Regions from separate parts of the Halomonas sp. B23F22_10 genome, predicted to be linked through region 1. Evidence: predicted binding sites of a transcription regulator. Region 1 holds the regulator's gene; each other region holds the start of a gene.
What was found. Region 1 encodes sigma-54, which starts transcription at its own class of promoters, with help from an activator protein. Its sites were predicted from a motif close to TGGCACNNNNNTTGCTNT; they were not measured.
Positions count from the first base shown of each region.

Region 2: a site for sigma-54 is predicted at 6,328-6,345, ahead of glnK (P-II family nitrogen regulator). Genes of this name have one in related genera too.
Region 3: a site for sigma-54 is predicted at 2,183-2,200, ahead of ACGTNF_RS00285 (nitrate reductase). Genes of this name have one in related genera too.

Region 1 is NZ_JBIEKF010000002.1:420,549-430,076, reverse strand. Features, by position in the region: gene tldD (metalloprotease TldD) at 1-725, shown strand, start outside; gene yjgA (ribosome biogenesis factor YjgA) at 998-1,501, opposite strand; gene pmbA (metalloprotease PmbA) at 1,627-2,967, shown strand; gene ACGTNF_RS06100 (HPr family phosphocarrier protein) at 3,069-3,338, opposite strand; gene rapZ (RNase adapter RapZ) at 3,343-4,242, opposite strand; gene ACGTNF_RS06090 (PTS sugar transporter subunit IIA) at 4,277-4,762, opposite strand; gene hpf (ribosome hibernation-promoting factor, HPF/YfiA family) at 4,766-5,077, opposite strand; gene ACGTNF_RS06080 (RNA polymerase factor sigma-54) at 5,190-6,590, opposite strand; gene lptB (LPS export ABC transporter ATP-binding protein) at 6,748-7,473, opposite strand; gene lptA (lipopolysaccharide transport periplasmic protein LptA) at 7,470-7,997, opposite strand; gene lptC (LPS export ABC transporter periplasmic protein LptC) at 7,994-8,578, opposite strand; gene ACGTNF_RS06060 (KdsC family phosphatase) at 8,583-9,140, opposite strand; gene ACGTNF_RS06055 (KpsF/GutQ family sugar-phosphate isomerase) at 9,155-9,528, opposite strand, start outside.
Region 2 is NZ_JBIEKF010000005.1:109,158-118,685, reverse strand. Features, by position in the region: gene ACGTNF_RS12795 (baeRF3 domain-containing protein) at 28-1,179, opposite strand; tRNA gene ACGTNF_RS12790 (tRNA-Arg) at 1,413-1,489, shown strand; gene ACGTNF_RS12785 (sulfite exporter TauE/SafE family protein) at 1,683-2,429, shown strand; gene ftsZ (cell division protein FtsZ) at 2,478-3,575, opposite strand; gene ACGTNF_RS12775 (LysR family transcriptional regulator) at 3,925-4,851, opposite strand; gene ACGTNF_RS12770 (ferredoxin--NADP reductase) at 5,011-5,787, shown strand; gene glnK (P-II family nitrogen regulator) at 5,941-6,279, opposite strand; gene amtB (ammonium transporter AmtB) at 6,424-7,746, opposite strand; gene ACGTNF_RS12755 (P-II family nitrogen regulator) at 7,786-8,124, opposite strand; gene ACGTNF_RS12750 (accessory factor UbiK family protein) at 8,426-8,827, shown strand; gene ACGTNF_RS12745 (YifB family Mg chelatase-like AAA ATPase) at 8,902-9,528, shown strand, end outside.
Region 3 is NZ_JBIEKF010000001.1:58,152-67,679, reverse strand. Features, by position in the region: gene ACGTNF_RS00285 (nitrate reductase) at 1-2,060, opposite strand, end outside; gene ACGTNF_RS00280 (ANTAR domain-containing response regulator) at 2,414-3,007, shown strand; gene ACGTNF_RS00275 (CmpA/NrtA family ABC transporter substrate-binding protein) at 3,004-4,035, shown strand; gene ACGTNF_RS00270 (NAD(P)/FAD-dependent oxidoreductase) at 4,322-5,644, shown strand; gene nirB (nitrite reductase large subunit NirB) at 5,641-8,157, shown strand; gene nirD (nitrite reductase small subunit NirD) at 8,332-8,706, shown strand; gene ACGTNF_RS00255 (PhoH family protein) at 8,994-9,528, shown strand, end outside.

The sequences.
Region 1 (9,528 bases):
ATGCCCCGGCCGGCCAGATGCCGGTGGTGCTGGGCGCCGGCTGGCCGGGCATCCTGCTTCACGAGGCGGTGGGTCATGGCCTCGAAGGCGACTTCAATCGCAAGGGCAGCTCGGCCTTCGCCGGCCGCATGGGCGAGCGCGTGGCCGCGCCCGGGGTGACCGTGGTCGATGACGGCACCCTGGCCGACCGCCGCGGTTCGCTGTCCGTCGACGACGAGGGCACGGCGACCCAGTGCACCACGCTGATCGAGGACGGCATCCTCACCGGCTACATGCAGGACAAGCTCAACGCCCGGCTGATGGGCATGGCGCCCACCGGCAACGCCCGCCGCGAGTCCTTCGCCCACATGCCGATGCCGCGCATGACCAATACCTACATGCGCGCCGGCCAGGACGATCCCGCCGACATCATCAAGAGCGTCTCCCGCGGCATTTATGCCGTGAGCTTCGGCGGCGGCCAGGTGGACATCACCTCGGGCAAGTTCGTGTTCTCGGCCAGCGAGGCCTATCTGATCGAGGACGGCCGCATCACCGCGCCGGTCAAGGGCGCGACCCTGATCGGCAACGGCCCGGAGGCCATGGGCCGCGTGTCGATGATCGGCCACGACCTGGAGCTGGATACCGGCATCGGCGTGTGCGGCAAGGAAGGGCAGGGCGTGCCGGTGGGCGTCGGTCAGCCGACGCTGAAGCTGGACGAGCTGACCGTCGGCGGCACCCAGTCCTAGCACGGAAGTCGCTGCGGAACGGAACTGATGGGGATGGGCGCCGGGGACAAGGTGAAGCGAGGGTTTTTGCCATGGGTGAGGCGATTCTCGCCGAACGGGTTGGCCATGGATGGCCAGCACCGGTCCTGCAAGCGAAGCAGGATGCGAGAGCGCCGAAGGGCAAAAGTAGCGCCCAGGGATGGGTTCACAGCGCCTCGCGGAGCCTTGTCGCCGGGAAAGCCCATCCCTGGCTGGTCGGCAGAGAGATAGCGTCTGGAGCTTGTTGAGGTGTCTTACAGCTCGGCGGTGTCGCGGATCAGCTTGAACAGCCGGCGGGCGTTGGTCGGCGGCTTGCCCTGATCGCGTTCGCGGCGGGCGTTGCGGATCAGCTGGCGCAGGGCCTGGCGGTCGACGTCGGGGTAGTCGGCGATGAAGGCCTCGAGGGCGTCGTCGTCCTCGATGAGGCGGTCGCGCCACTGCTCCAGGCGATGGAAGGCGTGGTCGCGGCGCAGCTGCTCGCGGTCCATTTCGTCGAACACCGCCTGGATGCCCTCGAGGTCCTCGCGGCGCATCAGCTTGCCGACGTACTGCATGTGCCGGCGGCGGGCCTCGCGGGCGCGGATGCGGCCGGTTTCCTCGATGGCCGCCAGCAGGTCGTCGGACAGCGGGAAGCGGTCGCGGTCGGCCTCGCGCATGGCGATCAGCCGTTCGCCGAGCGCCTGGAGGGCATGCATCTCGCGCTTGAGCTGCGACTTGCTGGGCCGTTCGTCGGCCGGAGAGAAATCATCCTGGGTCATGCGGCGTCCTGATTCATGAGAGGGGCGTTAGGCATCGGCCCAGTATACCAGCCCGCCGCGTCGGGCTGGCCAAACGACCATGTTGTGTATCGGCCGCGTGGCCGGTCGAGTGAGGAGTCAAGACGATGACACAGGCTTTCGATGCCGTCGCCCAGCAGTCGCTGCTGGAAACCCGCGCCGAGGCGGCCCTGGCGCTGGCCCGCCGGCTCGGCGCCGATGCCTGCGAGGTGGGCGCCAGCGTCGACCAGGGCGTGGGTGTCAACGTGCGCGAGGGCGAGGTCGAGACCGTCGAGCTGTCCCGCGATCAGGGCATCGCGGTGACCGTCTATGTCGGCCAACGCAAGGGCAGTGCCTCGTCCACCGATGCCTCGGAGGCGTCGATCCGGGACGTGGTCGAGAAGGCCATGGCCATCGCCCGCTATACCGGCGAGGATCCGGCCTCGGGGCTCGCCCCGGCCGAGCTGATGGCCCGGGAACTGCCGGACCTCGACGTCCATCACCCCTGGGCGCTGTCCACCGAGGAGGCGGTCGAGCTGGCGCTGGCCTGCGAGAATGCCGGCCGCGGTCAGGCGGGCATCAAGAGCTCCGACGGCGCGGGGCTGTCCAGCGGCGAGGGCGTGCGCGTCTATGCCAACAGTCACGGCTTCCTGGGCAGTCAGCGCGGCAGCCGCCATTCGCTGTCCTGCATGCTGATCGCCGAGGACGAGCACGGCATGCAGCGCGACTACGACTACACCAGCGCCCGCGATCCTCGTGAGCTGCTGGCCCCCGAAGCGGTGGGCGAGAGCGCCGCCCGGCGCACCCTGCGCCGGCTCGGCGGCCAGCGCCCGGCCACCGGGCGGATGCCGGTGCTGTTCGATCCAAGCCTGGCGTCGGGGCTGGTCGGCAGCTTCCTCGGCGCCATCGCCGGCGGCGCCCTCTATCGCCAGTCCTCCTTCCTGTGCGACCGCCTCGGCGACGCGCTCTTCCCCGAGTGGTTCTCGCTGCAGGAGAAACCGCGACTGATGCGCGGCATGGCCAGCAGCGCCTTCGACGGCGATGGCGTGGCGACCCGCGACAACGTCTTCATCGACCAGGGGCGGCTGGCCAGCTACATGCTGTCCGCCTACAGCGCGCGGCGGCTGGGCATGGAGACCACCGGCAACGCCGGCGGCGCCCGCAACCTGCGCCTCACCGCGCCGCTCGAGTCCCAGGAGGCCCTGCTCGCGCGCATGGATCGCGGCGTGCTGGTCACCGAGCTGATGGGCCAGGGCGTCAACGGCGTCACCGGTGACTACTCCCGCGGCGCCGCGGGCTTCTGGGTCGAGAACGGCCGCATCCAGCATCCGGTGGAGGAATTCACCATCGCCGGCAACCTGGCGACGATGTTCCAGGGGCTGGTCGGCGTCGGCGACGACATCGACACCCGCGGCAGCGTCCACACCGGCAGCTGGCTGATCGACGAGATGACCGTGGCCGGCAGCTGAGCCGGCCCCGGTAACGACACTCCGGACATGAAATAAGCCCGCGAGATAATCGCGGGCTTTTTTGTGTTCGAGGCTCGGTCGTTGATCTATGGCGTATCGCGTCAGGTCTCTTCGTCGAAGCGGGCCTCGAAAAGGGCTTCCAGCGCGTCCAGCACCGCCTCGCTGTCGTCGCCGTCGGCCTCCAGGGTCAGCTCGGTGCCGCAGGGGGCGGCCAGCATCAGCAGCGCCATGATGTTGGCGGCATCGGCCTGCTGGTCGCCGTGGCAGACGAGGACCCGTGAGGCGAAGGGCTGGCAGCACTGCACCAGGCGGGTGGCGGCGCGGGCGTGCAGGCCGCGCTTGTTGGTCAGGGTGAGCTTGCGGCTGGGCACGTGACTAGCGGTCCTTGGCGTCGTTCGGGGCGGGGAGCGTGAGTTGCAGGCCGAGCTCGCGGTGACGCAGGCGAACGCCGGCGTGGGTCTCGGCGAGGCGCCGGGACAGCCGCTCGGCCAGGTAGGTGGAGCGATGCTGACCGCCGGTGCAGCCGATTGCCACGGTCAGGTAGCTGCGCTGGCTGGCCCGGTAGCGGGGCAGCCAGCGTTCGACCCAGGCCAGGATGTCGGCGGCCATCTCGTCGACCACCGGATAGCTCTCGAGGAAGGCGATCACGCTGTCGTCGCGGCCGGTCGCCTCGCGTAGCTGAGGGTCCCAGTAGGGGTTGGGCAGGCAGCGGACGTCGAACACGATATCGGCGTCGAGCGGCACGCCGCGCTTGAAGCCGAAGGACTCGAGGGTCAGTGTCAGCCCTTCGCGGCGATGGCCGGCCACCTGGTCGGTGATGCGGCCGCGCAGGTCGTGCACCGAGAGTCGCGAGGTGTCGATCAGCAGGTCGGCGAGGTCGCGGATCTCCGCCAGGGCGTCTTCCTCGCGGTCGATCGCCTCGGCCAGCGTCATCTCGGTGTCTCGGGTCAGGGGGTGGCGGCGCCGGGTGGCGGAATAGCGCTCCAGCAGAATGCGTGCGTCGGTGGTCAGATAGATCACCTGGCACTGGATGTCGCGGGAGCGGACGTCATCGAGCAGCGCCGGGAAGCGCTCCAGGGCGTGGGGCAGGTTGCGGGCGTCGATGCTGACCGCCACGGCGCTGCGCAGGGACTGACCGCTGCGCAGCTCGTCGACCAGCGGGCCAAGCAGCATAGCCGGCAGGTTGTCGATGGCGTAGAAGCCGAGGTCCTCGAGGGCCTGCAGGGCGATCGACTTGCCGGAGCCGGAGCGTCCGCTGATGATGACGAGCTGCATGACGGGTCGGGTCTCCTGGTCGAGGCGGCGGCGCTCAGCCGCGACCGCTGGCGGCCGGTGCCTGTCGTCGGATGGCGTCGAGGAGGCTGTCGTGAAGCTCGCGCTGGCTGCCGGCCCGGCGCAGGGCGCTGCGGGTCTCGGCGTCGTTCATCACGCTGGCCACCTGGCCGAGCAGGGCGAGATGGGCGTCGTCAGCTTCCTCGGGAACCAGCAGCACGAACACCAGGTCGACGGGTTCGCCGTCGATGGCATCGAAGTCGACCGGTTCGGCGAGCTTGAGAAAGCCGGCGATGGGCGCCTTGCAGTGCGGGTTGCGGGAATGGGGAATGGCGACCCCGTGCCCGATGCCGGTGCTGCCCAGCCGTTCGCGCCCGATCAGCCGGCTGAAGACTTCCTGGCTGTCGAGACTCGGAATGTTCTGGGCAATGAAGGTGCTGAAGAATTCCAGCACTCGTTTCTTGCTCCCCCCGGGCACGCCGAAGAGGGTGCGCTCGGGGGGAAGGATGGTTTCAAGAGACATGGCTCAGCGGACGCTTGCGGCGCCCTGGGCGCGGGCCTGGGTCTTTTCCTTGTGCTTGACGAGCTGGCGGTCCAGCTTGTCGGCAAGGGCGTCGATGGCGGCGTACATGTCGGCATCCATCGCTTCGGCGTGCAGATCGGCACCGGCGGCGTGCAGCGTGCAGGCGGCCTGCTGGCGTTCTTTTTCGACGGAGAGCGTGACCTGAACGGTGGTGATGTTGTCGTAGTGACGTTCCAGGCGGGAGAGCTTCTCCTGCACGTAGTCACGCAGGGGCTCGGTCAATTCCACGTGATGGCCGGTGAGGTTGACTTGCATGACACGCTCCTTGCTCCTTGGGTGGTGACTCGATTGTAACCCTTTTTGGTGCCTTGCAAACCCCCCGCGACAGACGCGTTTTCACGCTCTGGAAATCGCCTTCGGCGGGGTCTCAGCCGAGGCGTTTCCGCTGGCTGGAAGACGGGATGTGCATCGCTTCGCGATACTTGGCGACGGTGCGACGGGCGACCTCGATGCCCTCCTCGGCGAGCAGGGTGACCAGCTTGCTGTCGGACAGCGGCTTGCGTGGCGGCTCGCCCTCGATCAGCTTGCGGATGCGGGCGCGGATCGCGGTGCTGGAGTGGGCGTCCTCGCCGTCGCCGACCTGGCTGGAGAAGAAGTACTTGAGTTCGAAGACGCCGCGCGGCGTGTGGATGAACTTCTGGGTGGTGACCCGGGAGATGGTCGATTCGTGCATCTCCACGGCCTGGGCGATGTCGGCCAGGATCAGCGGCTTCATGGCTTCCTCGCCGCGCTCGAGGAACTCGATCTGGCGGGTCATCACCTCGTGGCCGACCCGCAGCAGGGTATCGTTGCGGCTGGCCAGGCTCTTGATCAGCCAGCGCGCCTCCTGCAGGTGGTCCTTGAGAAATTGGTTGTCGTCGCTCTTGTCCGCGCGCTTGATCAGCGCCGCGTAGTCGGGCTGGATGCGCAGCCGCGGCATCGCCTCCGGGTTGAGCTCGACGCGCCAGCCCTGTGGGGTGTGGCGGGCGATCAGGTCGGGAATCACGTAGTCGCTGTCGCCGCTGGCGAATTCGCTGCCCGGCCGTGGGTCGAGGCCGCGGATCAGGGCGATGACCTCGTCGAGGGTGTCGTCGTCCAGCCCCAGGCGCCGCTTGAGCAGCCGGCGATCGTTGCCGGCCAGGGCCTCCAGGAACTGGCGCACCAGGCGCCGGGCCTGGGGCAGCAGCGGGGTGTCATCGGGCAGGGTGGCGAGCTGCAGCAGCAGGCACTCGCGCAGATCGCGGGCGAACACCCCGGTGGGCTCGAACTGCTGCAGGCGCAGCAGCACCGCTTCGACCTCGCGGGTGGCGAGCCCCTCGAGGGCCTGGGCGCGCAGGCCATCGCGCAGCTCGTCCAGCGGCTGATCCAGATAGCCGTCCGGGGTCACGGCATCGATCAGGCTCTCGGCGATGCGCCTCTCGCGCTCATCGAGACCGCTCATCGCCAGCTGCCAGACGAGATGGCTCTGCAGGCTCTGGTCGGCGGCCTGACGTTCGAAGTCGGGGGCCTCACCGCTGCCGCCGGCGTCCTGGAAGGTGTCGGACCAGTCGCTGTCGACGCTCAGCTCTTCCGGGATCTCGTCCGACCAGTCGTCGTCCGGCGTCTCGCTGACGGCCTGTTCGCCGAAGTCGTCCTCGAGCTCGAGCATGGGATTGGCCTCGAGGGCCTGCTGGATCTCCTGGCGCAGATCGAGGGTCGAGAGCTGCAGCAGGCCGATGGCCTGCTGCAGCTGAGGGGTCATGGTCAGCTGGGTGCCGACACGCAGTTGAAGGGATGCCTTCATGGCCATGGGCGAGCGGTCCGATCCTGCGGTAAAGAGGTCTTCCACCCTAGTGCCCGGGCGTCCGCCATGCAAGCGTGTTCGCAGCAATTAGCGTGCCAACGGCAATCGCCATGCCCGTCTGTGCATGGCGTTAGTATATCAGTGACTTGCGAAGGCCAAGGGGTCAGAGACGGAAGTCCTGGCCCAGATAGACGTCGCGCACCCGCTGGTTGGCGAGGATCTCCTCGGCGTCACCGTCGGCGATGATCTGGCCGTCGCCGACGATGTAGGCGCCGTCGCAGATGTCCAGCGTCTCGCGCACGTTGTGGTCGGTGATCAGCACGCCGATCTCGCGCGCCTTGAGCTGGCGGATGATGCCCTTGATGTCGCCCACCGAGATGGGGTCGACGCCGGCGAAGGGCTCGTCGAGCAGGATGAAGTCGGGTTCGGTGGCCAGCGCCCGGGCGATCTCGACCCGCCGGCGTTCGCCGCCGGACAGGCTCATGCCCAGGTTGTCGCGGATGTGGGTGATGTGGAACTCCTCCAGCAGCGCCTCCAGGCGCGCCTTGCGGCCGCTGCGGTCGAGATCGCGGCGGGTCTCGAGGATCGCCATGATGTTGTCGGCCACCGACAGCTTGCGGAAGATCGAGGCCTCCTGAGGCAGGTAGCCGATCCCGGCCTGGGCGCGCTGGTGCATGGCGGCGCCGGAGAGGTCGCGGTCGTCGATGGCGACACGGCCGGCGTCGGCACGGACCAGGCCGACGATCATGTAGAAGGAGGTGGTCTTGCCGGCCCCGTTGGGGCCCAGCAGGCCGATGATGCGGCCCTGCTGGATCTCCAGGCTGATGTCGTGGACCACGCGGCGACGCTTGTAGCTCTTGGCCAGGTTCCGGGCGCTGAGGGTCTTCATGGGCCGTCCTGTTGTTCCGGCTCGAGGGTCATGCGCACGCGCTGGCTCTCGCCGACGCCCTGGGCATCGGAGCGCGCCTGCACCACCCGGCGATCGAGGAAGTATTCGAGGTAGCCGCCGTCGAAGGTGTCGCCGCCCTGGTGAAGTTCGGCCTGGTCGACCAGCTCGATGCGCCGCTCGGCCACGTGGTAGATCACGGTGCGGCCCCAGGCGCGGACCAGCGGCTGGTCCGGGGAAGGCTTCTGCTCCAGGTAGGCGCGCTGGCCGGTAGCGGTGGCGGTGGTCAGCTGGCCGGCGTCGTTGCGCTGGATCTCCACGCGGTCGCCGGTCAATTGCATGCTGCCCTGCTGGATGCGCACGTCGCCCTGGTAGACGGCGGTGCCGGCGCGATCGTCGAGATCCAGCCGGTCGGCCTCGACCTGGATGGGGGCGCTGGCATCGCCTTCCAGTGCCAGGGCGGCGGGGGCGGCCAGCATCGTGGCGAGCAGCGCCGCGCTGAGCAGTGAAGCGAGGGGTCGCGTCATGACTCGGGGTCCTCCTGGGTGTCCGGCGGGTGGTGGCCGCGCACATTGTCGGTCAGTCGGGCGCGGTTGTCATCGAGCCAGGCGTCGAAGCGCTCGCCGCGCATCCACTGCGGTGGCTGGCTGAGTCGCGCCGGCGTGTCGCTCCAGGCGTGACCGGCGATGCTGTCGTAGTGCAGGAGCTCGGTCTCGAGCCGCCAGCGCTCCTCGGGGGCGGTCAGTACCGCCTGGCCCTCGAGAGTGAGCAGGCGCTGCCCGTCTTCCAGGCGTCCACGCTGAGCGTCGGCCAGCCACAGTCGGCCCTCGCTGTCGCGGAGCTCGGCGTGGGGCGTGGTCAGTCGGGTGGCGTCGTCGACGGGCGTGTGCTCCAGGCGCGGCGTGGTCAGGCGCTGGTGCGGCGCGCCCTGGGTATCGAAGCGCGTCAGGTGCGCGTCTTCCAGATAGTAGTCGGGCTCTCCCGTCTCGCCCTGGGGCGCGGGGCCCGGCGGTGCGTCGGGGCGCTGGTCGAGCAGCGCCAGGCCGCCGCCGAGGGCGAGCAGCAGCAGGAACAGCCAGGTGCGAAAGCCGGGGCGGGGGAGGCGCATGGCGTCAGTCCTGGCCGTTCAGATAGGTGTCGAGCACGGCATCCAGCCGGCCCTGGGCCCGGAGCAGGGTGTCGCAGATCTCGCGTACCGCGCCATGGCCGCCCTCGCGCTCGGTGATCCAGTCGGCGTGCTGGCGGATATAGCTCGGCGCGCCGGGCACGCTGATGCCGACGCCGGCCTGGTGGATCGGGGCCAGGTCGGGCAGGTCGTCACCGCAGTAGGCGACCTCGGAGAGGTCCAGCGCCAGGTCCCGGCACAGCTGGCGCAGCGTCGGCAGCTTCTTCTCGATGCCCTGATGGAGATGCCGGATGCCGAGCGCGCTGGCGCGGCGAGTGACCATCGGCGAGTCGCGGCCGGTGATCAGTGCCACCTGAATGCCGGCTCGCTGCACCAGCTTGAGGCCGTGGCCGTCGAGGGTGTGGAAGGCCTTGAGGCTGTCGCCGTCGGCATCGAAGTAGAGGCGGCCGTCGGTCAGCACGCCATCCACGTCCAGGGCCAGCAGGCGCACATGGCGCAGCCGTTCGACCAGATCCGGGTGCTGCAGAGGGGCGTCGAGGGACATGGAATCTCCTTGGGTCAGATGACGCCGCTGGCCAGCAGGTCATGCATGTGCAGGGCGCCTACCGGGCGGCCGTCGTCGCCCACCACGGCCAGGGCGGTGATGCGGTTGTCTTCCATCAGGCGCACGGCCTCGGCGGCCAGGGTGTCGGGCGAGACCCGCTTGCCGGGCACGGTCATCACCTGATCCACCGTCAGCGACGACAGGTCGCTGAACTGATCCAGGGTGCGACGCAGGTCGCCGTCGGTGTAGACCCCGGCCAGCAGGCCGTCGGGGGCGATCACGCAGGTGAAGCCGAGCCCCTGACGGGTGATTTCCAGCAGCGCATCGCGCAGCGGGCTGCCCAGCGCGACCTTCGGCAGGCGGCTGCCCTGGTGCATCAGGTCCGAGA
Region 2 (9,528 bases), on a different contig from region 1:
GGATTACCGCGGCGCCGATATCGGCACTTACACCGGTTCCATGGCGTAGCGCAGGATGGCCGCCGCGCCGCTGTTGCCGGGCATCAGCTCGCTGGGCACGAAGACCACGTCGCCGTCGGTGTCGATGACGTGCCGCGCGACCGCGTCGAGCACGTCCTCCGAGCCGGTGCGGTCGTAGTCGACCCTGCCGCCTTCGCTATCGACGGTGCCCTCGATGCGGGCCTCTTCGTCGATCAGCAGCGTGCCGACCTGGCCGATGGTGGCCGAGTAGGCGATCTGCTCGAGATCGCTCTCGCCTTCGCCCTGGGCGGCCTTCTGCTGGTACTGCTCGATGAGGCGTTCGAGGTCGGTGCGCGTGGCGCGCTGGGCCACTTCGCGGGAGAGTTCGCTCAGCCGGTGCTGGCGAATCGCCTCGAAGGGCTCCTGATCCACGCCCTGCTCGAGCAGTTGGGGATGCTCGCTGACCTCGCGGAACAGGCCCTGATGCTCGGCGACCATGGCCAGCACCAGCGGGCGCTGCCGGGGATCGGCGTGATGGTCGCGGATGGCCTTGTCGACGGCCTGGAAGTACTGCTTGAGGTCCGTGCTGTCGTCGCCGCTGCGGTCGCCGTCCTTGCGGTTGGCGGAGGTCTCGGTCTTGCCCAGCGCCTCGCCCATGCCCCGCGGCACGTTGCTGTTGAGCGCCACCTCGGTCAGCTGGTCCTGGTTGCCGTCGTACAGCGCCACGTCATGCAGGCTGACGCACAGCACGCGGTACTGCATCCAGTGGGAAGCCTCGCGCAGTGCGGGGCGCAGGTGGAAGGCATCGCCCACGATGGCCTGGGCCTTCTCGGGGCGGGTCATCATCTTCCTGACCTCGAAGCGCTCGGGCGAGACGAAGACCGCCAGGCCGTTCTGCTGGTGGGTCCAGAAGGCCTCGTCGGTGCCGACGCTTTCCAGTCGTTCGATCAGCTCGGCGCGCAGCGACTTGTCGATGTCCTGACGCTCGAGTTCGAGTGCCGCCTCCTTGATCTGATCCTTGTAGAGGATGCGGTTTTCCTCGCGATAGTTGGAGACGGGGGTGGTGGGAACGTAGAGACTGATGCACGGCGATTCCTTCGCCTCGAGCAGCCCGTCGATATCCTGCCATTGAAGCACCGGTGCCTGAGTCTCGTTTGCCGTCGCTGTTGCGTTAGCCATGGAGCACTCCTGAGTTCTCGGTTGATGTCGTCCTTGCACTCCATGATCTGACGATGAGCGCCGGGGAATTCAAGGCGTGGGGATCGTTTGCACATTTCGTGCGCGAGTCTCTCGGCCCGCCGGCGGCGAGAGACGCTGTCTGCCGCCCGGTCAGGGCCGCGTCCCGGCTAGACAGTCGACAGGCGGCAAGGTAGGATGTGGCTCGCTCGATGGCGCTAGCCCTCGTGCACCGCGCGCCCTTAGCTCAGCTGGATAGAGCGTCGCCCTCCGGAGGCGAAGGTCAAAGGTTCGAATCCTTTAGGGCGCGCCACCGAATATCGAAAGGGCCCACGGTTATCCGTGGGCCCTTTTCGTTTGCCTCGCCTTTGTCCACAGCGCCTCGTTATCCACACCCCCTTTGCCGGCCGCGCGAGATGAAAGAGACGTGCTTGGCCCGGTATGCTCTCCGACTGGCTCACTGCAATGAGAACCCGCCGACCGACGCGGGGCACAAGGATGCGCACATGACCCTGCCCGACTACTCCTGGCTCGCCTGGACGCTGATCGTGCTTTCCACCTATCTCACCGGTGTCTCCAAGGGCGGTTTCGCCGGCGGCTTCGGCACCCTCTCGGTCCCGCTGATGGCGCTGGCCATCGGGCCCATCGAGGCGGCGGGCCTGCTGCTGCCGCTGCTGCTGGTGATGGATGCGCTGGCGGTGAAGGCCTGGTGGGGACATCAGGACATGGCCGAGGTGAAGCGTCTGCTGCCGGGGCTGGCCATCGGCGTGGCGGCGGCGAGCCTGGTGGCGGGCAGCCTGAACGAGCACCACGTGCGCCTGCTGCTGGGCGTGATCTCGTTGCTGTTCGTCGCCTACATGATCGCCAAGCCCGCCTCGTCGCGGCCGATCCGTGCCTTCTGGGCCTGGCCGGCGGGGATCGCCACCGGGATCACCAGCTTCATCGCCCATGCCGGGGCGCCACCGATGAACCTCTATCTGGTGCCGCGTCACCTGCCCAAGATGACCTTCATCGCCACCACGACCCTGATGTTCGCCTCCGTCAATCTGATGAAGCTGCCGCCCTACCTGGTGCTCGGCGAGATCAACCTGACCAGCATCTGGGCCTCACTGGTGCTGGTGCCGGTGGCCTGGGCGGGGGTGCGCAGCGGCCTGTGGCTGCAGCACCGCGTCAACGAGCGGCTGTTCTACCGGCTGGTGGTGCTGGCCATGGCGATCGTCGGCGTGCAGCTGATCGTCAAGGCACTGGGGTAGGCCGGCGAGGCCTGGCGCGGGAGGCCTGCCCGTCACCGCTCGGGTGCCTCAGCGCCGCTTCAGGCGGCTCAGGAAGTCGTCGAGATCCAGCAGCGAGCCGTCCCGTCGCTCGGCGGCCTCGGCCGGCGGGGCCCGGCGCGGCTCGGAGGCGGGGCGGGTCCGGCCGGGCGACGGCGGCCTCGAGCGGGCGACCTCCAGCCCGGTGGCGATCAGCGAGACCCGCAGCCGGCCCGCCATGTCGGGATCGAAGGCGGTGCCGACCACCCGCATGGCGTCTTCGCCGGCCAGTTCGGCGACCTGGCGCCCCACCTCGTCGAAGTCGGCCAGGCTCAGATCGGCACCGGCGGTGATGCTGACCAGCACGCCGGCGGCTTCGGCCAGGTCGGTGGCCTCCAGCAGCGGATGCTCCAGGGCCGCGCGCACCGCCGCGCCGGCGCGATCCTCTCCCGTGCCCTCGCCGGTGCCGATGCGCGCCCGGCCGGGCCGGCGCATCACCGCGGCCACGTCGGCGAAGTCGATGTTGATCAGCCCCGGCCGCGTGATGACCTCGGCGATGCCGGTCACCGCCTCGCGCAGCACGTCGTTGACGGCGGCGAAGGCGCGCATCATCGAGGCGCCGTGGCCGAGGGTCGGCAGCAGGCGGTCGTTGGGCACCACGGCCAGGCAGTCGACCCGGCCGTCGAGCGCGGCGATGGCCTCGTCGGCGGCCTGCTGGCGCCGCTGGCCCTCGAAGCCGAAGGGGCGCGTCACCACGGCCACGGTCAGCAGGCCCATCTCGCGGGCCAGGTCGGCGATGGCCGGGATCGCGCCACTGCCGGTGCCCCCGCCCATGCCGGCCATCAGGAACACCAGGTCGGCGCCGGCCAGCCGGGCGCGCAGGCCGTCGCGACTCTCCTCGGCGGCCTGCCGGCCGGCCTCGGGGTCGGCCCCGGCGCCGAGGCCGCGGGTGGTGGCGCTGCCGATGGGCATCGCCACGCCCTGGGGCAGCAGCTCGAGGGCCTGACGGTCGGTGTTCACGGCGATGGCGTCGATGCCGTCGAGATCGGTGGTGTCGATCAGGTGGCGGACGGCATTGCCGCCGCCGCCGCCGATGCCGACCACCTTGAGGGCAGCGGGATATTCCTGGGGAAGCTGTGGGTCGCTCATGCGTCCTGTCGCGGGGTCGGTGAGGAAGTGGGCGTCTCCCCATCATCGGCCATAGCACGGCCTTTTTGAAAGCTCGTCCTTTCACGGCGCTACCGACGGCGGCACGGTGGAAGCGCTTGCTTACGCCGAGGGTTCACGTTTCTGCGGGGCGCGGCCTGCAGCAGGATAGCTCCCGGCTCCTGGCCCCGTGGGCCGGTACAAGACCAACTCCCCCCCCCCCGCCCCATGAGAGTGACCATGCTGACTTCCCTGCGCTTGCGTATCTCGAACGCCGCCGCCGCGGCGCTGCCGGATGCGTGGGCCCGCCGCGGCGAGCCCGCCTGATCACGGGCATCGTCTCGCCCCGCCTTCAGGACTGGTGGGGCAGGTCGATCTCGTCGCTGCAGCGGATGCCTTCGGTCATCTGCCGGCATAGCTTGAGGAACTCGCGCATGCCGGGCGCCAGGTACTTGTGGCGATGCCAGATGAAGGCGAACTGACGGCTCAGGTCCAGGTCGGGGGTGGGGAGCGGCACCAGGCTGCCGCGGCGGAAGGCGTCGCGCAGCGCCAGGCGCGAGACGCAGCCGATCCCCAGCCCCGACTCCACGGCGCGCTTGATGCCTTCGGTGTGCTCCAGCTCGAGCAGGGTGTTGAAGCGCCCGCGCCGGTGCCGGGCGGCCTGCTCCAGGGTCAGCCGGGTGCCGGAGCCTTCCTCGCGCATGATCCAGTCCTCGCGCAGCAGGCGGTCGAGCTCCACCGGGCCCTGGCCGGCCAGCGGATGGCCCGGGGCGCAGAACACCGCCAGCTCGTCCTCCACCCAGGGTTGGGTGATCACTTCCTCGTCCTCGCACTGGCCCTCGATCAGGCCCAGGTCCAGCTCGTGGTGGCGCACGCCGTCGATGATGGTGCGGGTGTTGCGTACCTGCAGGCGGATGCGGCTGCCCGGATGCTGCTGCATGAAGTCGCTGATCAGCAGCGTGGCCAGGTAGTTGCCGATGGTCAGGGTGGCGCCCACATCGAGGGTGCCGACGCCCTGCTGGCCGCGCAGCAGTTCCTCGACCTCCTCGGCACGGTCGAGCAGTGCCACGGCCTTGGGCAGCAGCTGGAAGCCCAGGGCGTTGAGCTTTAGGCGCTTGCCGATGCGGTCGAGCAGGCGGCAGTCGAACTGGCGTTCCAGCTCGGCCAGGGCGGTGCTGGCCGCCGACTGAGACAGCGCCAGGGCGCGGGCGGCGTGGGAGACGCTCTCGTGCTGGGCCACGGCCACGAACACCTCGAGCTGACGCAGGGTATAGCGCATGGGGTGGGCTCCGGATCAGTATATCTGGAGTATAGATAAGCTTTATCCATACAACCCATTTAACAGATATCCTGCCGTCTCTTAGAATCCTCTGCAAAGATCAATCGGCGCAATTATGAGTTTTCGGTATATGCGCTCTCGCGAAACATAGGAGTCGGCATGAGCAAGTTCGCCCTGGAAGAAGTCCTCAGCGTTCATCACTGGAACGACACCCTGTTCAGCTTCAAGACCACTCGCGAGCGCAGCCTGCGCTTCAAGAACGGTCAGTTCGTGATGATTGGCCTGGAAGTCGACGGCAAGCCGCTGATGCGCGCCTACTCCGTGGCCAGCCCCAACTACGAGGATCACCTGGAGTTCTTCTCCATCAAGGTGCCGGACGGCCCGCTGACCTCACGCCTGCAGCACCTCAAGGTCGGCGATCAGATCATGGTCAGCCGCAAGCCCACCGGTACCCTGGTCACCGACGACCTGCTGCCGGGCCGCAACCTCTACCTGCTGTCCACCGGCACCGGCCTGGCACCGTTCATGAGCCTGATCCAGGATCCGGAGGCCTACGAGCGCTTCGAGAAGATCGTGCTGATCCACGGCGTGCGCACCGTCAGCGAGCTGGCCTATGCCGACTTCATCACCAAGGAACTGCCGGCCCACGAGTACCTGGGCGAGGAGATCAGCGAGAAGCTGGTCTACTACCCGACCGTGACCCGTGAGGAGTTCCACACCATGGGCCGTCTGACCGACCATATCCGCAGCGGCAAGCTGGCCGAGGACACCGGCCTGCCGCCGCTGGACCCGAAGCAGGACCGCGCCATGATTTGCGGCAGCCCGGCCATGCTCGACGAGACCAGTGCGCTGCTGGACGAGCTGGGCTTCAACATCTCGCCGCGCCTCGGCGAGCCGGGCGACTACGTCATCGAGCGCGCCTTCGTCGAGAAGTAAGCGGCCAGCGCCGAGCTACAAGCGCCGAGCGACAAGCGCCGAGCTACAAGCGCCGAGCTACAAGCGCCGAGCTACAAGCGCCGAGCTACAAGAAAACCCCGAAGGTTGAGCCTTCGGGGTTTTCTTTTGCTTCCGGCGATTTCAGCTTGCCGCTTAGACGGCGTCCTTGTCCGTCTCGCCGGTGCGAATCCGGATGACCTGCTCCAGGGCGGTGACGAAGATCTTGCCATCGCCGATCTTGCCGGTGTTCGCGACCTGGGTGATGGCGTCGATCACCTGCTCGGTCATCGGCTCGTCCACGGCCACCTCGAGCTTCACCTTGGGCAGGAAGTCGACGACGTACTCGGCGCCGCGATAGAGCTCGGTGTGGCCCTTCTGACGGCCGAAGCCCTTGACCTCGGTGACGGTGATGCCCTGGACGCCGATGTCGGAGAGCGCCTCGCGGACGTCGTCGAGCTTGAACGGTTTGATGATGGCGGTCACCAGCTTCATGGTCATCTCCTCGATGGTTCGTATCCGATGGCGCCACTCGCCATCCCTGACGGAATCATTGTGCCAGAGCATACACCCACGGCGTGAAGAACAAAAAAATGGCCCCGCGAGGGGCCATTTCGTGTTGCCGTCAGGGCGGGGCGATCAGGAACGCGCGGCCATGTGCGACTGGCCGGCGCTTTCGCTGCGGGCACGACCGGAGGAGCCGCCGCCACCGTGCACCTTGGAGACGGTGAACTCGGGGTAGGCCTCGAGACCGCACTCGGCCAGGTCGACGCCCTCGTATTCCTCTTCCTCGCTGACGCGGACGCCCATGATCGCCTTGATGATCAGCCACACCACCAGGCTGGCGAGGAAGACCCAGGCGAAGATGCCGAGGATGCCGATGATCTGGGCGCCGAAGGAGGCTCCGTCGTTGGTCAGCGGCACGGCGAGCACGCCCCAGATGCCGACCACGCCGTGGGCGGAGATGGCACCGACCGGGTCATCGAGCTTCAGCTTGTCGAGGCTGATGATGGAGACCACCACCAGCAGGCCACCGACGGCACCGATCAGGGTGGCGCCCAGGGCGCTGGGCGACAGCGGATCGGCGGTGATGGACACCAGGCCGGCGATGGCGCCGTTCAGGGCCATGGTCAGGTCGGCCTTGCGGAACCAGGCCTTGGCCAGGATCAGCGCGGCGATCACGCCGCCGGCGGCCGCGGCGTTGGTGTTCACCAGCACCTGGGCCATGTTGTTGGCGGAGCTCACGTCGGACACCTTCAGCTCGGAGCCGCCGTTGAAGCCGAACCAGCCCATCCACAGGATGAAGGTACCCAGGGTGGCCAGCGGCATGTTGGCGCCGGGGATGGCGAAGATGCTGCCGTCCTTGCCGTACTTGCCCTTGCGCGGACCGAGCACCAGCACGCCGGCCAGCGCCGCTGCCGCACCGGCCATGTGCACGATGCCGGAACCGGCATAGTCGGAGAAGCCGAGCTCGGAGAGCCAGCCGCCGCCCCAGGTCCAGTAGCCGGAGACCGGGTAGATGACGCCGGTCATCACCACGGCGAAGGCCAGGAAGGCCCACAGCTTCATGCGTTCGGCCACGGCACCGGAGACGATGGACATGGCGGTGGCCACGAACACGACCTGGAAGAAGAAGTCGGCGCGCATGGAGTAGTAGGGGGCGTCGTCGCCGCCGGCGGTGACCGCGGCCACGGTGTTGTCGTCACCCAGCAGGAAGCCCAGGTTGGGCAGGATGCCGCCCGCGTCGCCGGAGTACATCAGGTAGTAGCCCAGCAGCAGGTACATGGTGCAGGCGATGGCGAACAGGGCGATGTTCTTGGTCAGGATCTCGGCGGTGTTCTTGGACCGCACCAGGCCGGCCTCGAGCATCGAGAAGCCCGCGGCCATCCACATCACCAGGACGCCGCAGATCAGGAAGTAGAAGGTATCGAGCGCATAGCTCAGCTCGGTAATCTCGTTCATGGCTGTCACTCCAGACGGAAAGGGAGAGAGGCGGTCGGGTTAGACGGCGTCGGCACCGCGCTCGCCGGTACGGATGCGGATGACATCCTCGAGCGGGGTCACGAAGACCTTGCCGTCGCCGATCTTGCCGCTGTTGGCGGCGCTGCAGATGGCGTCCAGCACGGTGTCGAGGCGGCCATCATCGACGGCGATCTCGACCTTGACCTTGGGCAGGAAGTCGACGACGTACTCGGCGCCGCGATAGAGCTCGGTGTGGCCCTTCTGGCGGCCGAAGCCCTTGACCTCGGTGACGGTGATGCCCTGAACGCCGTTGTCGGCGAGCGCCTCGCGCACGTCGTCGAGCTTGAAGGGCTTGATAATGGCGGTAATCAGCTTCATCCCGGATCTCCCCATTGGATGAGCGCGGGCTGCTCCGCGCGGTGTGTGTGCAGGTTTTCCTGTCATTGCTTAAAACGTGCCACTAAACCGAATTTGCCATGGTTTTCATGATCTTGTTTTTCCAACCTGACCCGATGGTGAGATTCTGGTGCAGGCGGGGCAGGGCGCCGTGCACTGATTTGATGCCGGTGAGCGATCACTTCGCACCATCCGGGGGCGAAGCCCGCGGCACGCGGGAATGCGCCCGTCGAACGGCTTGCGTATCCTTGGAGTCAGCCCCATTCCACTCAGGAGAGAGATCATGGTCAGCCAAGACCGCATCGGCCGCCTGGCCCAGCAGATCGGCGAGCGCCTGCAGGGCGCCTCACAGGCGCCGGAAGACGTGCAGAAAGGCATTCAGCAGGTGGTGCGCGGCGCCTTCGACCGGCTCGAGCTGGTGTCGCGGGAGGACTTCGACATCCTGATGGACGTGCTGCAGCGCACCCGCGGCCGGGTCGAGGCGCTGGAGCAGCAGGTCGCCGCCCTGGAAGAGGCGCTGGACGCCAGCCGCTCGGGCGGCGAGGTGCCGGCCGTGGCGGACGAGGCCTCGATCGACGCTGCGGCAGCCGATGCTGCGGCAGCCGGTGCTGCGGCAGCCGGTGCCGCGGCGGACGAGGAGCCCCCGTCCTCCCCCGAGGAGGGCGCCGGCGAGTCCGGCCGCTGATCCCGAGCCGCCACCGGGCGGTCCCCGCCGTGCTGAACTAGCCTTAAGGGCAGAATCAGCGCGAGGGACCGCCGATGACCCTGTCGATCGTTCGCACCCGGGCCGGTCTCGGCCTCGAGGCCCCCGAGGTGCTGGTGGAAGTGCATCTGGCCAACGGCCTGCCCGGCATCACCCTGGTCGGGCTGCCGGAGACGGCCGTCAGGGAGAGCCGCGAGCGGGTGCGCAGTGCGCTCGTCAACGCCGGCTTCGACTTCCCGCTGCGTCGCATCACCCTCAACCTCGCGCCCGCCGACCTGCCCAAGGAAGGCGGGCGCTTCGACCTGCCCATCGCCCTGGGGATATTGGTGGCCTCGGGGCAGATTCCCGCCGCGGCGCTGGCCGAGACCGAATGCGCGGGCGAGCTCGCCCTGGACGGGGCGCTGCGCCCGGTGGCCGGGGTGCTGCCGCTGGCGCTGGCCACGCGCCGTGCCGGGCGGCGGCTGATCGTGCCCCGGGCCAACGCCGATGAGGCGGCGCTGGCCGGCGGCCTCGAGGTGCTGCCCGCCGATCATCTGCTCGAGGTGGTGGCGCACCTGCTGGGGCAGGCGCCGATCGCGCCCCATCGGGCGTCGCGTCCCGCCGAGGCCCCGTTGGCGGGGGCCGACCTCGCCGAGGTGCGGGGCCAGCATCAGGCCCGGCGGGCCCTGGAGGTCGCCGCCAGC
Region 3 (9,528 bases), on a different contig from region 1:
AGCAGGCCGCCGGTGCGCGCCGCGCCGGTGAAGCGGTCGGTCCAGTGCATCGGCACGAAGGCCTCGCCGCGGCGCTGGGCCTTGGTCAGCCGCACCCGGGCGCGGTACTCCCCGCCGGCGCCGGTCAGCCGCGCCAGCTGCTGGTCGCCGACGCCGAAGGCGGCGGCGTCCTCGGGGGTGATCTCGATGAAGGGCTCGGCGCGGTGATTCATCAGCCGCGGCGCCCGGGCGGTGCGGGTCATGGTGTGCCACTGGTCGCGCACCCGGCCGGTGTTGAGGCGCAGCGGACGCTCGGCGCTGAGCGCCTGTTCGGGGCCGCGCGGACGCACCGGCAGCAGCCGGGCCCGGCCGTCAGCGGTGGCGAAGCGACCGTCCTCGAACAGCCGCGCGGTGCCGCGGGGGGCCTCGGCGGTCACCGGCCACTGGATCGGCGCCAGGGCGTCATAGCCGGCGCGGTCGAGCCCCGCCAGCGCCGAGATGTCGAACGGCCGCGCCTCGTGGCCCGGCTGCCCGGGGGCGTTCTCGAAGCCGGAGAGCCGGGCGTGCTCGGCGAAGATCTCGCCGGGATGGCCGTAGTCGAAGGCCTCGCCGAAACCCAGCCGGCGCGCCGCCTCGCAGACGATCCACCAGTCGTGGCGCGCCTCGCCCGGCGGCGGCAGCATCCCGCGCTGGCGCGAGATGCGCCGCTCGGAGTTGGTCACGGTGCCGTCCTTCTCCGACCACGACGTTGCCGGCAGCACGATATCGGCGTAGCGCAGCAGGTCGGTGTCGGCCATGCATTCGGAGACGATCACCAGCGGGCACGTCTCGAGCGCCGCCCGCACCCGATTGGCGTCGGGCAGGCTGACCGCGGGATTGGTGGCCATCACCCACAGCGCCTGGACCTCGCCGCGTTCGATGGCCTCGAACAGCGCCACCGCCTTGTGCCCCGGCGCCTCGGGCAGGCCCGGCGTCAACCGGTCGGTGGACCAGAAGCGCGTCACGCGGTCGCGCGCGCCGGGGGAGTCGTAGTCCATGTGGGCGGCGAGCTGGTTGGCCAGCCCCCCCACCTCGCGGCCGCCCATGGCGTTGGGCTGGCCGGTGATCGAGAACGGCCCGGCGCCGGGCAGGCCGATCTTGCCGCCGGCCAGGTGGCAGTTGATGATCGCCTGGCACTTGTCGGTGCCGCTGGACGACTGGTTGATGCCCTGGGAGTAGAGGGTCACCACGTGCAGCTGGCTGGCGAACCAGTAGAAGAAGGTCTCCAGCCGCTCGGCGTCGACGTCGCAGTCGGCGGCGATGGCCGCGATGGACACGTCGTCCTCCCGGGCCGCGGCCAGGGCCGCGTCGAGCCCGTCGGTATGCTTGCCCAGATAGACGTCGTCGAGCCGGCCCTTGTCGGCCATCCAGGCCAGCAGGCCGGTGAACAGCCGGGCGTCGCTGCCGGGCCTGAGCCCCAGGTACAAATCGGCGATCTCGCAGCTGTCGGTGACCCGCGGGTCGATCACCACCACCCGCATCAGCGGATGGCGACTCTTGGCGGTGCGCAGGCGCTGATAGAGCACCGGATGGTTCCAGGCCAGGTTGGACCCCACCAGCACCACCAGCTCGGCCTCCTCCAGGTCCTCGTAGCAGCACGGCACGGCGTCGGCGCCCAGCGAGCGCTTGTAGGCGGCCACCGCCGAGGCCATGCACAGCCGCGAGTTGGTATCCAGGTGCGGCGTGCCGAGAAAGCCCTTGAACAGTTTGTTGGCGACGTAATAGTCCTCGGTCAGCAGCTGGCCGGACAGGTAGGCCGCCACGGCGTGATCGCCGGCGCGCTCGCGGGTGGCCTGGAGGCGGCCGGCCACCGCCTCGAGGGCGGTGTCCCAGTCGACCTCGACGCCATCGACCCGGGGTCGGGTCAGGCGGCCGTGATCGCCCAGGGTCTCGGCCAGCGCCGAACCCTTGACGCACAGCCGTCCATAGTTGGCCGGGTGGTCGCCGTCGCCCTCCACGCCGGTGATGCGCCCGTCCTCGATGTCGGCCGTCACGCCGCAGCCGACGCCGCAGTAGGGGCAGGTGGTGCGCGCCTGTTGCATGCTGCTCTCCTCGATCATGGTCCCGACACGACGACGCCCACCGCCATGCCGGGTGGGCACGGGAGTGGGCGTCGTTGCCGTGAGTCGCCGCCGTGGCGACTCGGGAATGTCTTTCCATGAGAAAAGCAAACGGCATGCCAGGCGGAAGGAAAGCGTCGGCACTCAAGCCATCGCGGCCGTCTCGGCGATCTCGCCTGCACCAGCCGGCGGCATTTTCCGCCCCGCTCCGCCTCTTCGTGGTGCAAAAGGACGGCACCGGCGATCGTTGCACCACCGACGCTCGGCGCCGATGCGGCTGGAATGGCTCTTGCATGAACAGGGCCTGACCGTTTCCCCATCACGAGCCCTATGCCATGCCCCAGCCCTTGCGAATCCTGCTGGTCGACGACGAGAGCGTGCGCGCCGCCATGGTCGAGGAGGCCCTCGGCCAGGAGGGGCACGAAGTGATCTGCCACCTGCAGAGCCCGGCCAGCCTCAACGACATGGTCGAGCGCCACGCGCCCGACGTGGTCATCATCGACATGGAATCCCCCGACCGCGACACCCTCGACAGCATGTCGCAGCTGCACCGGGAGAACCCGCGGCCGGTAGTGTTCTTCGCCGACCAGCACGACCCCGACTCCATGCAGGCCGCCCTCAAGGCCGGCGTCAGCGCCTACGTGGTCGACGGCCTGGTGCCGACCCGGGTCCGGGCGATCCTCGAGGTCGCCGTGGCTCGCTTCGATGCCTTCCAGTCGATGCGCCAGGAGCTCGACCGCACCCGCACCCAGCTCGCCGACCGCAAGCGCATCGAGAAGGCCAAGGGCATGCTGATGAAGCACCAGGACTGCGACGAGCCCCAGGCCTACCAGACCCTGCGCAAGCTGGCCATGGACCGCGGCCAGCGCATCGGCGAGGTGGCCGGCAACGTGATCGATATCCTCGAAGGACTGGAGAAAGGCCTATGAGCATGCCCCATGCCCCCGAGCGTCCCCGACTGACCCTGGGCATCGTCCCGCTGCTGGACGCCGCCCTGCCGATCGTCGCCCGGGAAGGCGGCTTCTTCGCCGCCTCAGGGCTCGACGTCACGCTGTCGCGGGAGAGCGCCTGGTCGACCCTGCGCGACAAGCTGGCCGCCGGGATGCTCGACGGCGCCCAGCTGCTGGCCCCGCTGCCGCTGGCCATGAGCCTCGGCGCCTCCGGGCCGCCCTGCGACGTCCTGGCGCCGCTGGTGCTCGGCCGCAACGGCAATACCCTGGCGCTGTCGTCCTACTGGGCGGAAGGCATGGCCGCACCCCTCGACGGCTCGCCCGGCGGCCGGGACCCGGCCGTCAACGCCCGCGACTTCGCCGAGCGGCTGCGCCGGCGCGGCGCGCCACGTCCGCGGCTGGCCATGGTCCACCCCTTCTCCGGCCACCACTACCAGCTGCGCGACTGGCTGACCCTGGGCGGCCTCGACCCCGATCGCGACGTCGAGCTGGTCGCCCTGCCGCCGTCGCGCATGGTCGAGGCCCTCGAGCAGGGTCGCATCGACGGCTTCTGCGTCGGCGAGCCCTGGGGCAGCCAGGCCGCCCAGCGCGGCGGCGGGCATGTCGTCGCCACCGGCGCCCAGCTGTGGCCCGACCATCCCGAGAAGATGCTCGGCGTGACCCGCGACTGGGCCGGACGCCACCCCGCCACCCTCGCGGCCATGATCCGCGCCCTGGTCGCCGCCGCCGACTGGCTGGCCGAGGCGCCCGAGCACCGCCGCCAGGCCCGGGACTGGCTGGCCCTGCCGCCCTATCTGGATCGCGCCCTGGAGCATCTGCCGACGCTGCCGCTGGGCGAGGCGCCGGTGGCACAGCGCCTCACCGGGCTGCGCCCGGAGGTCGGCGAGATGGCAAGGGTCGTGGACCACCTGGCCCGCCAGCTCGACGTCCCCCTCCGACGCGGCGTGGTCGAGGCCTGCTACAGCCCCGTGCATTTCGATGCCGCGACGCACCAGGAGCGTGCATGACGGCGCCGTCAGGGGCCGCCCCGGCGGCGGTCATCGCCCGGCGATGATTATTTAACTCTTTGAGTTTGCTGACTTTCACCGCGTCCTGGCCCGAACCTTGATAGGAACAGGCCAGAACGGAGGGCCCGGCCCTTCGGCGGTCAACGGCGATCGCACCTCTAAGTCCAGACGAAGACGTCTCCACGCTCCCCAATGCCGGGGAGCGTCGAGGCGTCTTCTGCGTTTATGGAGGGAATCCGAGATGAGTCCCGATGACCCGACAGCCGCCGCCTTGCCCGATGGCCCCATGCCATCGCCCGCGACGCCCGTCGATCACCTGGTGATCGTCGGCAACGGCATGGCCGGCCAGCGACTGGTCGAGGCGCTGGTCCAGCGCGAGGGCGTGCCGCGCCGCATCACCCTGATCGGCGCGGAGGCCTGCCCCGCCTACAACCGCATCCTGCTGTCGCCGCTGCTGGCCGGCGAGATGGAACGCGAGGCGCTGACTCTGCGCGACGCCGACTGGTACGCCGAGCGCGGAGTCGAGCTGGTGCTCGGCGAGCGGGTCGAGCGCATCGACCGCCCCGCGCGCCGCCTGACCACCGCCGGCGGCCGAGAGATCGCCTACGACCGCCTGGTGCTGGCCACCGGCTCCACCCCCGTCCTGCCGCCGGTCGACGGCCTCGAGCTCGACGGCGTGCACGCCTTCCGCGATCTGGACGACGCCGCCGCCCTGACCCGCGCCGCCGAGCGCGGCGGCCGCGCGGTGGTGATCGGCGGCGGCCTGCTGGGCCTGGAGGCCGCCGAGGGACTACGCAAAAGAGCGCGTGCCGGCCTGTCGGTGAGCGTGCTCCAGCGCGCCTCGCGGCTGATGAACCGCCAGCTCGACGCCACCGCCGCCGGCCTGCTCGAGGCCGAGCTCGAGGGCCGCGGGCTCGAGATCGTCACCGGCGCCGACCTGGAAGGCCTGGAGGACGACGGCCGGGGCCGCGTCTGCGCCGTGCGCCTGGCCGACGGCCGCCGGCTGCCCGCGGACTGCGTGGTGCTGGCCATCGGCATCGCGCCCAGCGTCGAACTGGGTCGCCGGGCCGGCCTCGAGGTCCACCGCGGCATCGTCGTCGACGACCGCCTGACCAGCAGCGACCCGGCCATCCACGCCCTGGGCGAATGCTGCGAGTTCGAGGGTCGCACCTATGGCCTGGTCGAGCCGATCTGGCGCCAGGTCGAGGTGCTGGCCGCCCGGCTGGCCGGCGAGGACGTCGAGGGCTACGTGGAAGCGCCGACCGCGACCAAGCTCAAGGTCAGCGGCATCTCGCTGTACGCCTTCGGCCCCATCGAGCCCGGCGACGACCACGAGGTGCTGACCTACCACGACCCCGAACACGGCGACTATCGCCGGCTGCTGCTGCGCGACGGCCGCCTCGAGGGCGCCGTGCTCTATGGCGATACCGCCGCCGGCCCCTGGTACTTCGCCGAGGCGCTGTCCGGCCGCCATCTCGACGCCTGCCGTCAGGCGCTGCTGTTCGGCCCGGCCGATGCCAGGGCCCTGCTCGACGCCACGAAGGCCGAAGCACCGAATCCCGCCACGCCCCACGCCCAGGACCGCTCCCCGCAGGAGGAAGCCGCATGAACACGCCCAGCCAAGCAACTCCCCCGCTGATCATCATCGGCAACGGCATGGTCGGCCATCATCTGGTCGAGCAGCTGATCGAACGCGGCGCCACCGAGCACTACCGCATCACGGTGTTCGGCGAGGAGCGCCACCGCGCCTACGACCGCGTTCACCTGTCCGAGTACTTCGCCGGCCGGGACGCCCAGTCCCTGGCCCTGTGCGACGCCGACTTCTACGCCGAGCACGGCATCGAGCTGCGCCTGGCCGAGGAGGTCACCGCCATCGATCGCGACGCCAGCGAGGTAATCACCGAGCGGGGCCGCTATCCCTATGCGCGGCTGGTGCTGGCCACCGGCTCCTTCCCCTTCGTGCCGCCGATTCCCGGCCACGAGCGCGACCACTGCCTGGTCTATCGCACCCTGGACGATCTCGACGCCATCCGCGCGGCGGCCGCGGACGCCACCACCGGCGTGGTGGTCGGCGGCGGCCTGCTGGGCCTGGAGGCGGCCAACGCCCTGCGCGGCCTGGCTCTCGACACCGCCGTGGTCGAGTTCGCCCCCCGGCTGATGCCGATGCAGGTCGACGCCGAGGGCGGCGAGCTGCTGCGCGAGAAGATCGAGGCGCTGGGCGTGCAGGTGCTCACCGACCGCGCCACCCAGCACATCGAGGACGGCCAGACCAGCCGCCACCGCATGGTGTTCCAGGACGACAAGGTGCTGGAGACCGACCTGATCGTGTTCTCCGCCGGCATCCGCCCCCGCGACCAGCTGGCCCGCGACTGCGCGCTGGAGATCGGCGAGCGCGGCGGCGTGGTGATCGACGACCGCTGCCTGACCAGCGACCCGGCGATCCTCGCCGTCGGCGAGGTAGCGCTGTGGCAGAACAGCATCTTCGGCCTGGTGGCCCCCGGCTACCAGATGGCCAAGGCCGCCGCCGACACCCTGCTGGGCGGCGAGCTGACCTTCGACGGCGCCGACATGAGCACCAAGCTCAAGCTGCTTGGCGTCGACGTGGGCGCCATCGGCGACGCCCACGGCAGCCGCAGCCCCGGCGCCCGGACCTTCCGCTACCTCGACGAGCTCAAGCAGGAATACCGCAAGCTGGTGGTCTCCGGCGACGGCAGGAAGCTGCTCGGGGCCATGCTGGTGGGCAACAACGACGCCTACGACACCCTGATGCAGGTCTACGCCAACGGCCTCGAACTGCCGGAGGATCCGGCGGCGCTGATCGTGCCGTCCTCCGAGGGCACGCCGACGCTCGGCGCCGACGCCCTGCCCGACGACGCGATCATCTGCTCGTGCCACAACGTCACCAAGGCCGCGATCTGCGAAAGCCTCGACGCCGGCGCCATGGACCTCGGCGCGGTCAAGGCCGAGACCAAGGCCAGCACCGGCTGCGGCGGCTGCGCGGCGCTGCTCAAGAACGTGGTCGACCACGAGCTCGAGGCCCGCGGCGTGGAGGTCGACACCTCGATCTGCGAACACTTCGCCCACACCCGCCAGGCACTGTTCGACATCGTGCGTGTCGAGGGCATCCGGACCTTCGGCGAGCTGATTGACAAGCACGGCGCCTCCGACGCCCATCGCCTGGGCTGCGACATCTGCAAGCCGGCGGTGGCCTCGATCCTGGCCTCCTGCTTCAACGAGCCGATCACCGACGCCGCGCACATCCCGCTGCAGGACACCAACGACACCTTCATGGCCAACATGCAGAAGAACGGCACCTACTCGGTGGTGCCGCGGGTGCCGGGCGGCGAGATCACCCCGGACAAGCTGATGGTGCTGGGCCAGGTGGCGCAAAAATACGGGCTCTACACCAAGGTCACCGGCGGCCAGCGCATCGACCTGTTCGGCGCCCGCCTGGAGGACCTGCCCGACATCTGGGGCGAGCTGATCGCGGCCGGCTTCGAGACCGGCCACGCCTACGGCAAGTCGCTGCGCACCGTGAAGTCCTGCGTCGGCAGCACCTGGTGCCGCTACGGGGTGGCCGACAGCGTGGGCATGGCGATCCGGCTCGAGCATCGCTACAAGGGCCTGCGCTCGCCGCACAAGCTCAAGTTCGCGGTCTCCGGCTGCACCCGCGAGTGCGCCGAGGCCCAGAGCAAGGACATCGGCGTGATCGCCACCGAGCACGGCTGGAACCTCTACGTGTGCGGCAACGGCGGCATGCGCCCGCGCCACGCCGAGCTCTTCGCCACCGACCTCGACGACGCGCAGCTGATCGCGATCATCGACCGCCTGCTGATGTTCTACGTGCGCACCGCCGACCGCCTGCAGCGCACCTCGGTGTGGCGCGAGAACCTGGAGGGCGGCCTCGACTACCTCAAGGCCGTGGTGCTCGAGGACAGCCTGGGAATCAATGAGGAGCTCGAGGCCCAGATGCAGACCGTGATCGACAACTACGAGTGCGAGTGGGCGGGCGCCATCAACGACCCGGAGAAGCTCAAGCGCTTCCGCAGCTTCGTCAACGATGCCCGGCCCGACCCGGACATCATCGTCACCGAGGAGCGCGGCCAGCTACGACCGGCCTAAATCGGTTGTGCTCGACACCGGGATGAGCTGATCCGGCGACAAGCCCCGCGAGGGCGCTATGAACCCATCCTTGGGCGCTACTTTGGCCATCCATGGCCAAAAACCCCTCGCTTGGCCTTGTCCCCGGCGCTCATCCCTCCAGAGATCCGGAAATACGTTCTCGAGGAATCTTCCATGACCACCGCAACCGCAGCAGCCCCGACCATGACCCCGACCTGGCATCCCCTCTGCACCCGGGCCGACCTGGTGGCCCACTCCGGCGTCGCCGCCTGGATCGAGACCGCCGAGGGCACGGCCCAGGTGGCCCTCTTCTACCTGCCTGGCCACGCCACCGAGCTCTACGCCGTGGATCATCGCGATCCCTTCTCCGGCGCCAACGTCATCGCCCGCGGCATCGTCGGCGACGCCCGGGGCGAGCCGGTGGTGGCCTCCCCGCTCTACAAGCAGCACTTCCGCCTCGACGACGGCCAGTGCCTGGAGGACGACGCGATCCGCCTGCGCACCTGGCCGGCGCGCCTCGAGGGCGACGAGGTACAGATCCTGACCTGATGCTGCCCGCCCGAATGCCCCCGACCGGCGCCATGGCGCCGGTCGTTCTCGCCGCGGCGTTGAGAAAACGTCGATTGTGCGAAGCAGCAGAATTGGCCCATGCTGGAATCGAAAACCACATGTGACGGTCTGATGAACAGACCGCTGCCATCAACGAGGAGGTGAGCCCGGAGCCCAGGCCTGCACGTCGCGTCTGTCACGGAACCGACATCCCGCGCTGACAGTGTCGACATCGAGGCGTCATCTGTTTTGACGTCGTCCCGGTGATTATCAGGAGAGCCGCGCCGATGGTACGCATCGACAAGAAAGCCACCCGGCTTTACGTGCTGGACACCAATGTCCTGATCCACGACCCCGCCGCCCTCTATCAGTTCGATGAGCACGAAGTGGTCATCCCCATGACCGTGCTCGAGGAGCTCGACAAGCACAAGAACGGCATTCGCGAAATCGCCCGCACCGCCCGGCAGGTCAGCCGGACCCTCTCGGACCTCACCGCCAACGTCGATCTCAGCCAGATCCGCGAAGGCATTCCCATCCCGCGTCTCAACGGCCCCGAAGGCCGCCTGCGCCTGCTCTGCTACGACGATCTCGAGACCCCGGATCACCTCGAGAACAGCCCCGACAACCGCCTGCTGACCGAGACCTGCCGGCTGCGCGACGAGCGCGCCGACGCCTCGGTGGTCCTGGTCACCAAGGACATCAACCTGCGGGTCAAGGCCGCCGCGGTGGGCGTGCCGGTGGAGGACTACCTCACCGATCGCGCCTTCGACGACAGCGACGCCATGCTCGGCGGCGCCCGCGTCTACCCCGAGGCGGGCCCCG